DNA from 2 places in the Alteromonas sp. ABD4_190 genome. Region 2 is predicted to be linked to the other one. Evidence: predicted binding sites of a transcription regulator. Region 2 holds the regulator's gene; the other holds the start of a gene.
What was found. Region 2 encodes ArgR, which controls arginine synthesis, uptake and breakdown. Its sites were predicted from a motif close to ANTGAATANNTATTCANT; they were not measured.

Region 1 (7,709 bases), 320 kb from region 2:
ACACTTCGGACTTTTCATCAGCACTTAAGCTAAGCTGCAGTATTTCCATGTATTCAGGCATTTTTTCTTGGAATACTTTAACGCTAGCACGTACCATTTCATCCCCTATGGTATCTACCAACATCTGCAATAAGTCCATATCTAAAATGTTACTTAATGTTTTAGTTGGTTCAGGGCGCTCTACTTCACCGTCTACTTCTAGCGGAGCTGGAGGTGCGTGGAACAGCTCGTTGAACACTTCAATAACCCGAGACTTCTTGATTGGCTTTGCAATCACATCGTCCATACCGTTTTCTAAGTATTCATCGCGCTTTTTAATGACGTTTGCCGTTAGCGCTACAATGGGCGTTTGCATGACTAGGTCTTCTTCGATAATCGTGCTTGCTACATCGAATCCGGTCATATCAGGCAACTGAATATCTAACAAAATTAGGTCGTATTGGTTTTCCCTAACTTTATCTATGGCTTCTTGCCCTGTCATCGCCACATCGACTTTCTGTCCAAGCTTTTCAAGCAAGGCTTTGGCAACCATAACGTTTAGCTCAATATCTTCTACTAACAAAATATTAAGCCCCGTCACTTGAAGCTGTGCGACCTTCATTGGGCTGTTAGAGATTTGCACTGGCAGTACAATCTCAAAACGGGTGCCTTTACCCACGCTACTAGAAACGTGAATTTCACCTTTCATTAAATCGACCATTTGCTTACAAATAGCCAGACCGATACCTGTGCCTGTTGCCGACTGGTGATCGGGATGATCGACCTGGTAATACATAGCAAAAATTTTATCGATTTCGCTTTCAGGAATACCCACACCGGTGTCTTCAATAATAAAGGTGACGTAAGCTTTATCACCATCAGGTTTAGTTGATGACACTGATAAACTCACGTGCCCCTTTTGTGTGAACTTCACTGCGTTAAACAAAATATTCCACAAAATTTGGCGAAGACGAGTACCGTCAATTTCCACTAAACGCGGTAATGGCTCGTTAATCGTCGTTTTTAGTTCAAGCTGTTTATCTGCTGCAAGCAGTCGGATAATACTGCTTAATTCTTCTGTGAAATCTTTTAACGAGATCGTTTTAAGACTTAGCTCAAGCTTGTCTCTATCCAATTTATCTAGGTCAATAATGTCGTTAAAGATATTACCTAGCGTAATGGCACTTGCGTAAATTGTACTAACCCAGCTAAATTGCTCGTCGCTTAACTCGGTATCGCGCAACATGCGGCTTAAGCCTACAATGCCGTTTAATGGTGTACGAAGCTCATGACTGATGGTCGCGATAAATCGCGTCTTATCGGTACTTGCTTTCGCCGCAGCATTTTCCGCTTGTTTACGCTCTGTCATATCACGACCGAATGACAACAGACCTAAACGATTACCTTCTTTGTCGAAGAAAGGTACGCGCTTCATTTCAAAGTAGCGACGTCGGCCGTCAGCAAAGCGAAGCCACAGTTCCTCTGTAATACTTGCGTTGGTTTCCAATACTTCGTGGTCGCTTGCCACGATTTGGCGGGCTAGTTCTTCTTCGTATACATCTTCTGGCGTTAACCCTAGCAACTCTTGCTCGGTTTTTCCGGTCATTAACTCCGCAATGCGGTTACAGCCTGCAAATCTGCCTTCTTCATTACGGTAATAAATCAAGTCTGGGGAGGCATCGATAATGGAGCGCAAGAGTGTGGACAGACGTCGCGCTTGGGCTTCTTGCTCAGATTTATCCTGAATTTCCTTCTCTAAATCTTTAAACAGCGCTTCTCGCTCTTCTTGCGCTTGCTTACGCTGCTCTATTTCATGGTTTAGCTGCCTTATGTTGCTTTGAAGCTCTCGATTAAGAAAAACATCTTCTTCTCTTAAGCTTTCAAGTTGGCTAACTACCTCTTTCAAGTTGGTACGTGAATTCTCTAGCTGCTTTATTAGTTCACTGAAAAAGTAGAGTACCCAAGGCGCAGATAGCATAGTGAGAATGACTGCACTAATGAAATCGTCGGGTTGGACTTGGCTTCCCATACTTACGCGTATCACGTAGGAACCGCCTAGCGTGAACACCAGCGAAAGAACAACAAACAAAATGCTGAGCTTTAGAGTGCCAAAACGCTGAACAAATTGAGCAAAGCGGATTGCCCAAGAATCGTTTGGTGAATCTGAATGCATGTACGTCTTATTTAATCTTATCTTGCCTGTATCCTATCAGGCTTTAACCACTTCGTGAATGCGGTTTGTGGGAGCGAGGCGATGACACAACTACACGGTTACGATTTAAACGGTAACTTTTCCGTAATTTCGTGGATATGAGCGGTATTAACCCATCCAACTTTTGTAAACGATACTTTCGCCCACTCCCCCTCTTTCTCTAGTACTTTTAATATTTCTCCTTTATTTAAACCATTGTCGATAGTGGCAAATGAAGTACCAGGCCCTTTTCTAACATTAAGTACATTAGCACTTACATTAGCCACTCTCTTTGCGGGTCTAGCCAAATTATGCTGAACCCCATCGTATACATCTCGCTGTAGACCTGTTCCTTTCGATTCGGTTAGCCCCGCCCTACTTTCGAGATGCAATGGGAGTTCTTTAAACTTTTGTAATGGAAAGGCAGGACCAGGATCTACTTTGCGCGAGGGCGCGATCTCCTCATGTCCAACAACCGTAGAGATCTGGTAGCGCTCGCATAGTGTTATACATAGGTCGAGAGTTCGTGAGATTTGAATGTCCGTGTACTTGTGCCAATAGCCAACGGCACGCTGGCTACTGTTCCTAGCCTCGAATACTTCGCTCTGTTCATACACTTTGCCGAACCAACTCTCATAGGTGCCATCACTTTTTTCCTTTAGCTGGCCTGCATTATCTAGTTCAATGCCTATAGAGTATTTGTTTAAACCACTGCGCCCCTCAAAGTGACTTGCGCCTGCATGCCATGCAATCTTATTCGTTGGCAGCATTTGTACGATGTTACCGTTACGTCCCACGACGAAGTGAGCGGACACACCGCTATTTGGGTTGGTCAACACGTTTACTGATGACGCTAGGCTACTACCAGCGGTGAAATGGATAACGATAGTATCAGGACAACCCTCTTCAAAGAGCCCTGAGGTATTGGGAGATGGCTTAAAACTTACGTCTTCACCTGTTACTAAATGCTCTTTAATAACAAAGGTGCCGTTGGGGCTAGCCTGTAATGCTGACATTCGATAATCCTCTCCGGCTTGGCAACATGTGCTTTCCGTGAATTTTTATTCTCATACATGTGCATACGCACTCGTGAAAATTACATGAATGTACTATCAAGTATCACAGCTTTAAGCTCCAACCTTACATCCGGGTGATTTTTAACCAATATAGCAAACTACTTATATGAGTGGAACCGTAGCTTTACATTTTCATAAAAATACAAACAAACAGCCATTGACAACATAAATCCGCAAACTTAAAGCATAATTATTCACCTTTGAAATATAAATGAGAACCAATATCATTTAATGATAGAAAATTATTCATTTTTATTAACTGATAACATTTTTGTTACAAACTTAAAATACGCCATTCAAATCAATGATTTTAAAAGATTTAATTAATATTATACTAATTCTCTATAAACCTGACATTTTTAGCGTTTGATTTTATTTTTCAATGTGGGTATTTTGTACGGCCCGCACAGCAATAATGCATAAAAATGCGGAAACGACTGGAATCCTCTAATAATAAATAACGACAAGAAAGGCGCATACCGCAAGCAATACCGCTTGCAGGTTAAAAGACGTCTAATAATGTTGTGATACGCAAACCTAGGCGCATCTACACGCAACGCATACCTTGCCCAGTCAAAAGGTTGAAGGAGTTAAGAGATGAGTTTATATAATCCCAATGATTCCCGGGACAACTGTGGGTTTGGCTTAATTGCTCACACTCATGGGGAAGCCAGTCACGAATTGGTAACTACTGCTATACACGGTCTTGACCGTATGCAGCATCGTGGCGGTATCGCCGCCGACGGGAAAACCGGTGACGGCTGTGGTTTATTACTGCAAAAACCGGATGCGTTCTTCCATGCAATCGCCGAAGAAAATGGCTGGAAACTCAGCAAAAAATACGGCGTGGGCATGATTTTCTTAAGTCAGGACCCGGTACTTGCGCAAGCCGCGCGTGAAGTACTAAATGAAGAACTAGAAAAAGAAACACTTTCAGTAGTGGGTTGGCGCGAAGTGCCTGTCGACCACTCAGTACTGGGTGAATTAGCGCTAACGGGTGTTCCGCAAATTGAACAGGTATTTGTGAACGCGCCAGCAGGTTGGAGAAAACGCGACCTTGAACGTCGTTTGTATATGATCCGCCGCCGCGCTGAAAAACGTCTTGAAAAAGATCCCGATTTTTACGTTGCTTGTTTGTCCGGCTTAGTAACGATTTATAAAGGCTTGGTAATGCCAAAAGATTTACCCGCCTTTTATCACGATCTTGCCGATGAGCGTATGCAAAGCGCGATCTGCGTTTTCCACCAACGCTTTTCAACGAATACACTACCACGCTGGCCGCTAGCCCAACCTTTCCGTTTCCTTGCGCATAATGGTGAAATTAACACTATTAAAGGTAACCGCGACTGGGCGATGGCTCGTGCTGCTAAGTTTTCAACGCCGCTTATCCCCGACCTTAAAGATGCCGCACCTTTTGTAAATACTGAAGGTTCAGACTCATCGTCACTGGATAACATGCTGGAGCTATTCTTAGCCGGCGGTATGGATTTATTCCGTGCTATGCGGTTACTTGTTCCACCCGCCTATCAAAACAACAAGACCATGGACGATGATCTTCGTGCATTTTACGAGTTCAACTCTATGCACATGGAACCATGGGACGGCCCAGCGGGTATCGTTTTAACAAATGGTCGCCACGTAGCCTGTAACCTTGATAGAAACGGTCTACGTCCTGCTCGCTATGTCATCACCAAAAACGGGTTTATTACTCTTGCCTCAGAAGTGGGTATTTGGGACTACGAGCAGGCTGACGTTATTGAAAAAGGCCGTGTAGGCCCAGGTGAAATGCTTGCTGTAGACACATACACAGGCAAAATCTGGCGCTCTACTGAAATTGATGAAGACTTAAAAGCACGTCACCCTTATAAAGAGTGGCTAGAGAAGCATATTCGTCGACTTACACCAATTGAAAAGCTTGATGCGTCATTAATTGGTAAACGCGTGTTTGACGACGATGCCATGGCGGTGTACCACAAGCTACACGCCTACAGCTATGAAGAAATTCAACAAGTTGTAAAAGTACTCGCGAAAGACGGTCAAGAAGCCGTTGGTTCAATGGGTGATGACACGCCAATGGCGGTTATGTCCTCGCGTCAACGTACGGTTTACGACTATTTCCGTCAGCAATTCGCACAGGTTACTAACCCGCCTATCGACCCGCTACGTGAAAACCACGTTATGTCGTTGGCAACCTGTATTGGCCGCGAGCAAAACGTATTTAGCGAAACCTCAGGTTACGCTGACCGCGTATTGTTTGACTCGCCAGTGCTAATGTATACCGACCTTAAGCAACTACGCGAATTTAACCCTGACAACTACTATTCAGAGGTTGTAGAGCTTCAATACGCACCGCAAGAAGGTTTAAAGAAAGCTATCGAGCGCGTGTGTAACGAAGTAGAAATGCTGGTTAAGAATAAACGAGCTGCGTTTGTTATTCTGTCTGACAGAAACATTAAGCAAAACCGTTTGGTTATTCCAGCAGCAATGGCGGTAGGTGCGGTACAGCGCCGACTCGTTGAAAAGTCATTGCGCTGTGACGCGAACGTTGTTGTTGAAACAGCAAGTGCCCGCGACCCGCATCACTTTGCCGTGTTGATTGGTTTAGGTGCTACTGCGGTTTATCCATTCCTAGCATACGAAACCATTGAGCAGCTTTGTGAAAAAGGTGAGCTGGATATTTCTCCTATGCAGGCCACGTTGAACTACCGCAAGGGTATCAACAAAGGCTTGTACAAGATTATGTCCAAGATGGGTATTAGCACCGTTGCTAGCTACCGTAGCTCTAAGCTATTTGAAGCGGTGGGTGTAAACAACGAAGTAATGAACCTTTGTTTTAAAGGGGTAACTTCACGCATTCAAGGTGCGGGCTTTGATGATTTCCATCAAGACCTTGTTAACCTTAACCGTATTGCATGGCTTAAGCGTAAGTCTGTCGATCACGGCGGACTGCTTAAATACGTTCACGGTGGCGAATATCACGCTTATAACCCAGACGTAGTTAGTACGCTTCAAAAGGCTGTGGTGTCGGGTAACTACGACGACTATCAGCAGTATGCCAAGCTTGTTAACGAACGTGCTCCAGCACACATTCGCGACTTGCTAGCTATTAACCCTGATTGCGACCCTATTGATGTTAGCGAAGTAGAAGCAGCAGAGAACTTATTCCCGCGCTTTGATACCGCTGCCATGTCAATTGGTGCACTAAGCCCTGAAGCGCACGAAGCGCTAGCGATTGCCATGAACCGCTTGGGCGGTCAGTCTAACTCAGGTGAAGGTGGCGAACACCCTTCTCGTTTTGGTACTGAAAAGAACTCCAAAATTAAGCAGGTTGCGTCTGGTCGCTTCGGTGTAACACCTCACTACTTGGTAAACGCTAACGTTATTCAAATTAAAGTGGCGCAGGGTGCAAAACCGGGTGAAGGTGGTCAGCTTCCAGGCGATAAAGTAAATAAATACATCGCACAGCTACGTTTCTCTGTGCCGGGTGTAACCCTTATTTCACCACCTCCGCACCACGATATTTACTCAATTGAAGATTTGGCTCAGCTAATTTTCGATTTGAAACAGGTTAATCCAACGGCGCTTATCTCGGTTAAGCTAGTATCTGAGCCGGGTGTTGGCACCATTGCAACGGGTGTGGCGAAAGCCTATGCCGACCTTATCACTGTTTCAGGTTACGACGGTGGCACAGGGGCAAGCCCATTAACGTCTGTTAAGTACGCCGGTAGTCCGTTCGAACTAGGCTTATCTGAAACGCAACAAGCCCTAATTGAAAACGGCTTGCGTCATAAAGTACGGGTTCAAACCGACGGTGGTTTGAAGACCGGTCTTGACGTAGTTAAGGCAGGTATTTTAGGTGCTGAGAGCTTTGGTTTCGGTACAGGCCCGATGGTAGCGCTTGGTTGTAAATACCTGCGTATTTGCCACTTGAACAACTGTGCAACCGGCGTTGCTACGCAGGATCAAAAACTGCGTGACGACCACTTCATTGGCTTACCTGATATGGTAATGAACTACTTTAAGTTTATTGCCCAAGAAGTGCGTGAAATCATGGCATCTATGGGTATTGCTAAGTTCGACGACCTTGTTGGTCGCACAGAGCTACTAAAAGTGTTAGATGGCATTACCGCTAAGCAAAACCGCTTAGATTTGTCTCCGTTACTAGCACAGCCTAAAGCTGGCGACCATACGCGCTTATTCTGCTCACAAACGACCAACGCGCCTATCGATAAAGGCGAGTTGAACGCGCAGATGCTTAAAGACGGCCAGCAAGCGGTTGTTGAAGGTAAATCTATTCCCCTTAAGTACCCTATTCGCAATACGGACCGTTCTGTCGGTGCATTGCTATCAGGTGAAATTGCCAAGCATCACGGTAATCACGACTTTGAAGATACACCAATTAAAGTAGAGCTTACCGGTACTGCAGGTCAGAGCTTCGGCGTGTGGAACGCTGGCGGTCTGCA
Region 2 (7,709 bases):
ACGTGCTATGCAGTTTAGAGCATTTTGCAATTATTACTTATGCAGTACCAGCCAAACGTTTTGAAGGAATTTTCCCCGAGAGGTTTCAACTCGACACTATTGAAATAAATGGTCAAGAACTTGGGCTTATATCCGTGGTACCTTTTATTGACGTTGATTTCACTTCCGCCGTGTTCCCCTTCCCTAAATTTACAATGGGGCAAACCAATTATCGTATCTACATCATCGATAAAGAAACAGGAGAACGTTGTGTCTGGTTTCTTGGAACAACACTCGATTCGTGGACGCTAGCCGTTCCTCGATACGTTTGGAACTTACCGTGGCATTCGGGAAGGGTTCGTTTTGATTGTGAGCGAGACAAAGAGAGCGGTCTCTATAACAAGTATCGAATGAACACCGAGTCTGATTGGGCCCCTGCGTCGGTAGAATTAGTGCAAGATAAGACTGACAAACTTAGTTTTCCCGGCTTTCCCGACACAGAATCTGCTTTAGTTTATTTAACCCACCCTCTCGCTGGCTTTTATTATCGAAGAGATAAAAAACTGGGGACTTACCGAGTCTGGCATAAAGAATTAGTAGTCAAGCCCGCTAGACTTGTATCTGCAAGTTTCAAACTTTTATCTGATCTCGACATTGTGAAAGAGTCAGAGCAACACTCGCCTTACAGCGTTCTAATAGAACCCATCAATGAGTTTACTATTTACTTACCACCGACTGTCATTAAATAACTCGAAGAGCTTATAAGCTCCTGTGCCAAGGAAGCAGCGGCGAAGCCTACAAAGATGCAACAAAAAAGGCTGGATACGTAAGGTCGTAACAGACTGCGCTTTATTACTACTTGAGTGATTAGGCTATAGAGGTGTTTTGAGTTGGCGGGGATTTGATAAGTAGGCTTTCCTGTGCCAAGGATGCCGTGGCGAAGCCTACGAAGACGCAACAAAAAAGGCTGGATACGTAAGGACGTAACAGACTGTCCTTTTATAAAAATCTTCAGTAATTAGGCTACAGGGATGTTTGGAGTTGGCGGGGCTTTGATAAGTAGGCTTTCCTGTGCCAAGGATGCCGTGGCGAAGCCTACAAACACGCAACAAAAAGGCTGGATACGTAAGGGCGTAACAGACTGCACTTTCTACAAATCTAAAGTGATGAGGCTATTGGGGAGTTTTGAATTGGTGGGGCTTTGATAAGTAGGCTCTCCACCGCAGGGAAGCGGTGGCGAAGCCTACAGGGAAGTATTCACGGCGTGCCTACGTTCAAAGGCCTGCCAATGACACTCACTAATTAGCCGTTTACGAAGTCAACACCTAGCTTGATGTCGCCACGTAGGCCTTCAAGCATGTCGTTTTTCGCTTTTTCTTCAAATGCGCTTAGCTCGCCGTATGGCAAGATTTCTTCAACACCGTTTGCGCCAAGGCGAACTGGGTGTGCGAAGAATGCTGCGTCGTCGCTGTCGTCAGTTTGTACATAAGTGTACTCAACAACGTTCTCACCCTGCATTGCTGCAACTAGAGATAGACAGAAGCGTGCCGCTGCTTGACCCATTGATAGGGTTGCAGAACCGCCGCCCGCTTTAGCTTCAACAACTTCAGTACCCGCATTCTGGATACGAGTTGTAAGGCTAGCAACTTCTTCGTCTGTGAAATCTACACCTTCAACTTGTGAAAGAAGAGGAAGGATAGTTGTACCAGAGTGACCACCGATTACCGGTACGTGCACAGAAGATACGTCTACGCCTTTAAGTTCAGCAACGAAAGTTTCAGCACGGATAACGTCAAGCGTTGTTACACCGAAAAGCTTATTCTTGTCGTAAACGCCTTTAGCTTTAAGCGTTTCAGCTGCAATAGCTACAGTAGTGTTAACTGGGTTAGTGATGATACCAACACACGCGTTCGGGCAGTTATCAGCTACACCTTCGATTAGGTTTTTAACAATGCCGGCGTTGATGTTGAACAGATCTGAACGATCCATACCTGGCTTACGAGGCATACCTGCTGGAATAAGAACTACGTCTGCTCCAGTTAGTGCATCAGCTAGGTCATCTTTACCGTGACCGGTTACTTTTACCGCAGTGGGGATGTGGCTCAAATCAACGGCAACACCAGGAACAACTGGCGCCACGTCGTAAAGCGCTAAATCTGAACCTGCTGGCAATTGTGTTTTCAACAACAAAGACAGCGCCTGACCAATACCACCGGCAGCACCTAACACGGCTACTTTCATACCATTTCTCCTATGGGATTACTTCACGTATTTAAACGGAACGTCACACTAATGCAACGCGGGGGAAAACTCAATCACCGGATCGTCTTATTAACGTTATTTATGGCGATTTTTGTTCGATATTCATTATCATGAATGATTATGCAAAGAAATTGCGCAAAGTCTACCTGTGCGGCACAATATACGCATACTAAATATAATTCCTAACGATAACCCTCAGAAAAGAAAAGAGCGCTAATGGCAAACGCAAAACAAGAGCAACTCATCAAGGCTTTTAAAGAGATTCTTAAAGCGGAAAGTTATGGTTCACAAGGCGAGATAGTAGATGCTTTAAAAGCTCAAGGTTTTGACAATATCAGTCAATCTAAAATCTCTAGAATGCTAAGCAAGTTCGGTGCAGTAAGGACTCGTAATGCCAGGGGCGACATGGTGTACTGTTTGCCCCCAGAACTAGGCATGCCAACCGCCAAGAGCCCCCTGAAACAACTTGTGTTAGACATTGTCCACAATAATGTGATGGTTATTATCAGAACCAGTCCAGGTGCAGCTCAACTTATCGCCCGTTTATTAGATTCGTTAAGCAAGAAAGATGGCGTATTAGGTACTATTGCAGGCGACGACACCATTTTTATAGCGCCAGCTGATGTGACAAGAATTGAAGAGCTAAGACAACGCGTTGAAGATTTATTCGAAAATGTCTAACTAGTTCGTCAAAGACTCGGTAACCGAAAACAAGAAACCGCATACAAGATGCGGTTTCGAAATAGTTTATAAACTAAGACTTTCCTAAGATAAAAGCTTAATTAGCGCATCTGCAGCTGGGCGTGATGACGGTGGGTTCTGTCCTGTCACCAGTAAACCATCAGTACACACTTTTACGGCGAAATCGTCTGCACTTTCATATTTACCGCCCTTTTTCACTAGTTCGTCTTCAACTAGGTATGGGACAACATCGGTAAGCTCCATTGCTGCTTCTTCGCTATTGGAGAAACCTGTCACAGCTTTTCCGTCCACCAAGTACTTACCATCTGGAGTTTGCACATCTTTAAGCACGATTGGCGCATGACACACGGCACCAACAGGTTTGTTTGCCGCAATTGTGTCTTCTATAAGTTTAATTGAGTGGGCATTATCTGACAGATCCCACAAAGGACCATGACCACCTGGGTAGAATACTGCGTCAAACTCATCTGCACGCACATCTTCAAGCGGTATAGTCGAAGCGATTGCACTACGCGCTAATTCATCTTTCGTGTATCGAATTGCATCATCAGTCATCGCATCGTCGGATAGACTATTGGGGTCAATAGGAACTTGCCCGCCCATCGGCGACGCAAGGGTAATCGTATAGTCTTGATCTTTAAATGCGTAATAAGGTGCGGCAAACTCCTCAAGCCACATACCTGTTTTCTCACCCGTGTCACCCATAATTTCGTGAGACGTCATTACCATTAACATACGTTTTGACATAAGCCCTCCTTGCGAGCATTTAAAAATGTAACGCCAATTACTTCGTGTGATGGAGGGTCTTAGATCATAAAAGCAGAGAAGGATCGATTAGTAGCAAATGAGTGAGATAAATCGCGGGCATAAAAAAGTGCCACTTCCTGTTAAGGAGAGTGGCACCTAACACTACAACTTGTAGTTAGCGTTTACTACTTCTTAGAAGCGGTAGTTAACACCTACGCGGATTTCCCATAGAGAAGGACCGCGAGATACGCTTTGCTCTGGAATAGAAACAGCGCTGTACTCGTATTGACCTGCGTCGTTGAAGCTAGCATCAAGAACTTCATCACCACCGAAGCTACCCTGACGGAAATCGCCCCACTGGTCGTTGATCAAGTTAGTCAAGTTTTCAATTACGAAGAACGCGCTTGCTGTATGACCTTCATAGAAGCCAGGAAGCTCTTGAGAAACACGTAAGTCAGCTTTAAACCACCAGTCAGCAGTTTCACTGTTACGCTCAAGGATCTCGCCACGTTCGAAGCCGTTGTTCTCAACCCAACGGTTAAACAGTCTTTCTGCTTCTTCTGCAGTTTGTAGCACGTCACCATCACGGTTAGTTTGGTCTACAAACACTACATTCGGGTCATTTACTTCAGGAATGTAAATAAGCTGACGAGCAAATACACCATCCCATGAGAATGCTGAGTTGTTGCTATGAACGTAAGAGAAAGGCTTACCTTCGTTAGCCGTTGCAAACAAGTTGAAACGCGTTGCATAACCGTCAAAGAACTCAGCAGTGTAGCCTAGAGAGAAGTTAAAACGGTTGCCAACAGCGTAGTCAGACGTTGCTGCAGATGGATTGTTAGGATCGCTAGTTGCAAAGTTCGCGTAGTTCGAGAATGCAACTGCGCTTGTCATTGGGTTAGCATCTTCAGCATCAACATAAGCGTATGAAGCGCCCATATCGAAACCATTATCCCACTCTTTGCTTACGCCGATTGAAAGTACAAGCGAACTACCGTCGTCACTTGAATCTACGTTACCAAGGATAAAGTCAGACGTTTCGTTACGGTCCGCGTCAATGCGCTCGTAAATTGGACGACCGTCAAAACGATTTTGACCTGAGTAAACGATGTTAGCGTCTCTAACAATCGCTGAGTCTTGGCGATCGGTATAGATCATATCAGCGTTAATTAGGTAGTCGTTTTCAGTTACGTAGGTGAAGCCTAGCGCGTATTTCCACTCAGACGGAATTTCAAAGTCTGGGTCAGTTGCGTTAGTGTTACCGTCACCATCTGTTAGGCTAGTGTTCGCTACTACGTCAAATAGCTCTTGTGGTACGTCGTAAATCGGACGACCTTGACCAGTTAGCGCTAGGTCAAACAATGAAGTAGTGCCACTTACGAAGCCATCGATTTGACCTTCACGAGTACCAATGTTCGTCACACCGTCGTTAGAGTAAGCATTTGAGATCCAAACGTTAGGGTTACCACCAGAGTAAAGACCTAAACCACCGCGTAGCTCTAGGCTTTCGTTAACTGTGTAAGTAAAACCGAAACGCGGTTGAAGAAGGTCGATACCGTCTACATTTGCCGTGTTTGCAAAACCGTAACGCTCAGTAAAGTTTTCATTCAAACGAGGTGTGTCGTCAGAACCGTATGTATCGTAACGAAGACCAGCCATAATTTTCAAGTCATCAGTCAGATAGAACTCGTCTTGTACGTAGAACGTGGTCACGTCGAATGCAAAAGAAGCACCTGCATCAGCTGGGTTATTTGTACCCGCTGAGTTATTGTAGTAAATACGGTCAACTAGGCCTGCTTCAAAATCAGCAATGCTGTCGAAACGGTATTCACCTACGGTGTGCTGCATAAACAGGTTAAATACATCAGTTTCTTCGTATTCAACACCGGCTGTAATTTCGTGGTCGCCCCAGAAATAAGTACCCGCAAGCTTGAAGTTAAACACTTCGTAGTTAAGGTCGTTAGACTGACGAGAATCATCAGGACCGATGTAAATACGGCCGCTACCTTCAGTAGAAATCTGCGCTTCTGCAAAGCCAGAAGCAGCATCAAGTGATTGCTGGCGATTATCTAGGTCAGTGTGACCAATACGAAGTTCTGTCGAGAAATCGTCAGACCAGTTTGAGTAGAGTGAACCAACAATCGTAGTTAGCTCAGCGCCGCGCTCGTAGAAGTGATTGCTAAGAGAAAGGTTACTTGAACCACCATCAGATTGGCTTACGCTGAAACCATCGTTCCAGTTGTAAACTAATGAAGCACGGTGATCTGCATTAATATTCCAGTCTAGTTTAATAAGAATTTTTTCATCTTCAACTGGCGCAGAACCTGGTGTACCGCCAACATCGTAACCGTAAACGCGTTGCGCAATTTCAGTTACTTGGTCGATATCATCTTGAGTTACACGGCCGCCAAGCGCGTTGTAATCATATAGCTGAACGCCTTCAAGCTTCTCGTAAGCAGCAAAAAGGAAAAGACTATCTTTAATTAGTGGAAGGCCAACGTTGAAGCCGTAACGTTTTTCAGTGTAGTTGCCGTTGTCACGCTCTACGCTGTCAACTTCGTCGCCGCGGTAAGAGTCAGACGTAAAGTCATAGAAAACACCGCCGTGAACTTCATTTGTACCTGATTTGGTTACTGCGTTGATGTTACACGCAGTGAAGCCACCGTACTCTACGTCGAAAGGAGCAAGCTCAACCGCTACTTGTTGAATAGCGTCGTAAGAGAAAGGCATACGCTCAGTTGGGAAGCCGTTGCTGTTTAGACCGAAGTTGTCATTCATGCGAATACCATCTAGGGTCAAACTATTGTTACGCGGGCTTGCACCACCACAGCTAATTGAGTCGTTGAAGCTTTCATCAACGAAAACACGAGGGTCAACACGCACAATATCACCGATGCTACGGTTAATAGCAGGCGTATTTTCAAGCGCTTCTAGATTAAATACTGTTTGCGGGCCAGTTGCACCAAACGCTGTAGCTGTTAATGCGCTACCGCTAACAGAAATAACTTCGATGTCGCTAGCGTCTTCTAGCGTAAGGTTAACACCAAATGGGTTACCTAATTCAAGGAATACGCTGTCAATAGTAGTGTCTTGGTACTCGTCAGAATCTACAACGATTCTGTAAGGACCACCAACGCGAAGGCCGCGAAGGTTAAACGTACCGTTAGCTCCCACAACCACTTCACGGGCTGTGCCAGTAGGTTCGTGAATGACAGTAACAGATGTTCCCGCAGCAGGTGCACCTGTAGGGGTAAGGATGCGGCCTTCCATTGCAGATGACGTTTCTTGCGCCATTGCAGTGGTAGACAAACCGATTGACAGCGCAACCGCAGCCGCAATGCGACTGAATTTAGCTGATGAGCTCATGTGTGTGTTTCCCTTTTTGTTTAAAATTCTTTTTAACACGGTCTAGTGTAGTGCAAAAATAACACACCTAGCCTGTGCTTGTACTTGAATGTATTAAATTGTCGTAAACCTTCGTGTCAGTTTTATTACAGTTTTACATTTTTATTTAACAGCAATCGCCCGAGGCTATTGAGTTTGAAAATTATTTCTTGACCACATGGTCAAGTTAATTTACTTGTTATTATTATTGTCAATCCATAACGATTAGCTGGACCTATTCTTGACAGATATACGACTAATAAACAGCGTTTAATAAAAATCAGGTTTACCCATAAAAAACCCATAAATATCATAAATATAACACTTTAAAATAAACTTACCTATTGCAATAAATAACCTTAACTGATGAAATCACACTATAAATCGTTAATTCATTTGGTCGTTTTTTTGACGAATTTCAGAATTGTTGCCTCCGGGAAATGGATAATTTTTATTATCGCTGCTATCACCTGCGGTGCGGTGAACTATTTCCAACATTCAGTCACATACACTGATATCGCCCCTCAAACTGGCCAAAATATGAACTGCAAGACTGAACTTGTGGGAAATTTTGATGTTTTTTCTGTTTATGTAACCGACGGCAGAATAGCTGAGATGGCAAAAGAGAAGCTTTG

Region 1: the regulator ArgR is predicted to act here: its motif matches at 3,428-3,445, upstream of ACXAFM_RS13565 (N-acetylmuramoyl-L-alanine amidase).

Annotation. Positions count from the first base shown of each region.
Region 1 is NZ_JBSWWN010000001.1:3,094,654-3,102,362, reverse strand. It holds gene arcB (aerobic respiration two-component sensor histidine kinase ArcB) at 1-2,152, opposite strand, end outside; gene ACXAFM_RS13565 (N-acetylmuramoyl-L-alanine amidase) at 2,251-3,186, opposite strand; gene gltB (glutamate synthase large subunit) at 3,844-7,709, shown strand, end outside.
Region 2 is NZ_JBSWWN010000001.1:2,778,483-2,786,191, reverse strand. It holds gene ACXAFM_RS12245 (DUF2071 domain-containing protein) at 1-728, shown strand, start outside; gene mdh (malate dehydrogenase) at 1,282-2,220, opposite strand; gene argR (transcriptional regulator ArgR) at 2,458-2,922, shown strand; gene ACXAFM_RS12230 (type 1 glutamine amidotransferase domain-containing protein) at 3,007-3,690, opposite strand; gene ACXAFM_RS12225 (TonB-dependent receptor) at 3,883-7,056, opposite strand; gene ACXAFM_RS12220 (type 2 periplasmic-binding domain-containing protein) at 7,441-7,709, shown strand, end outside.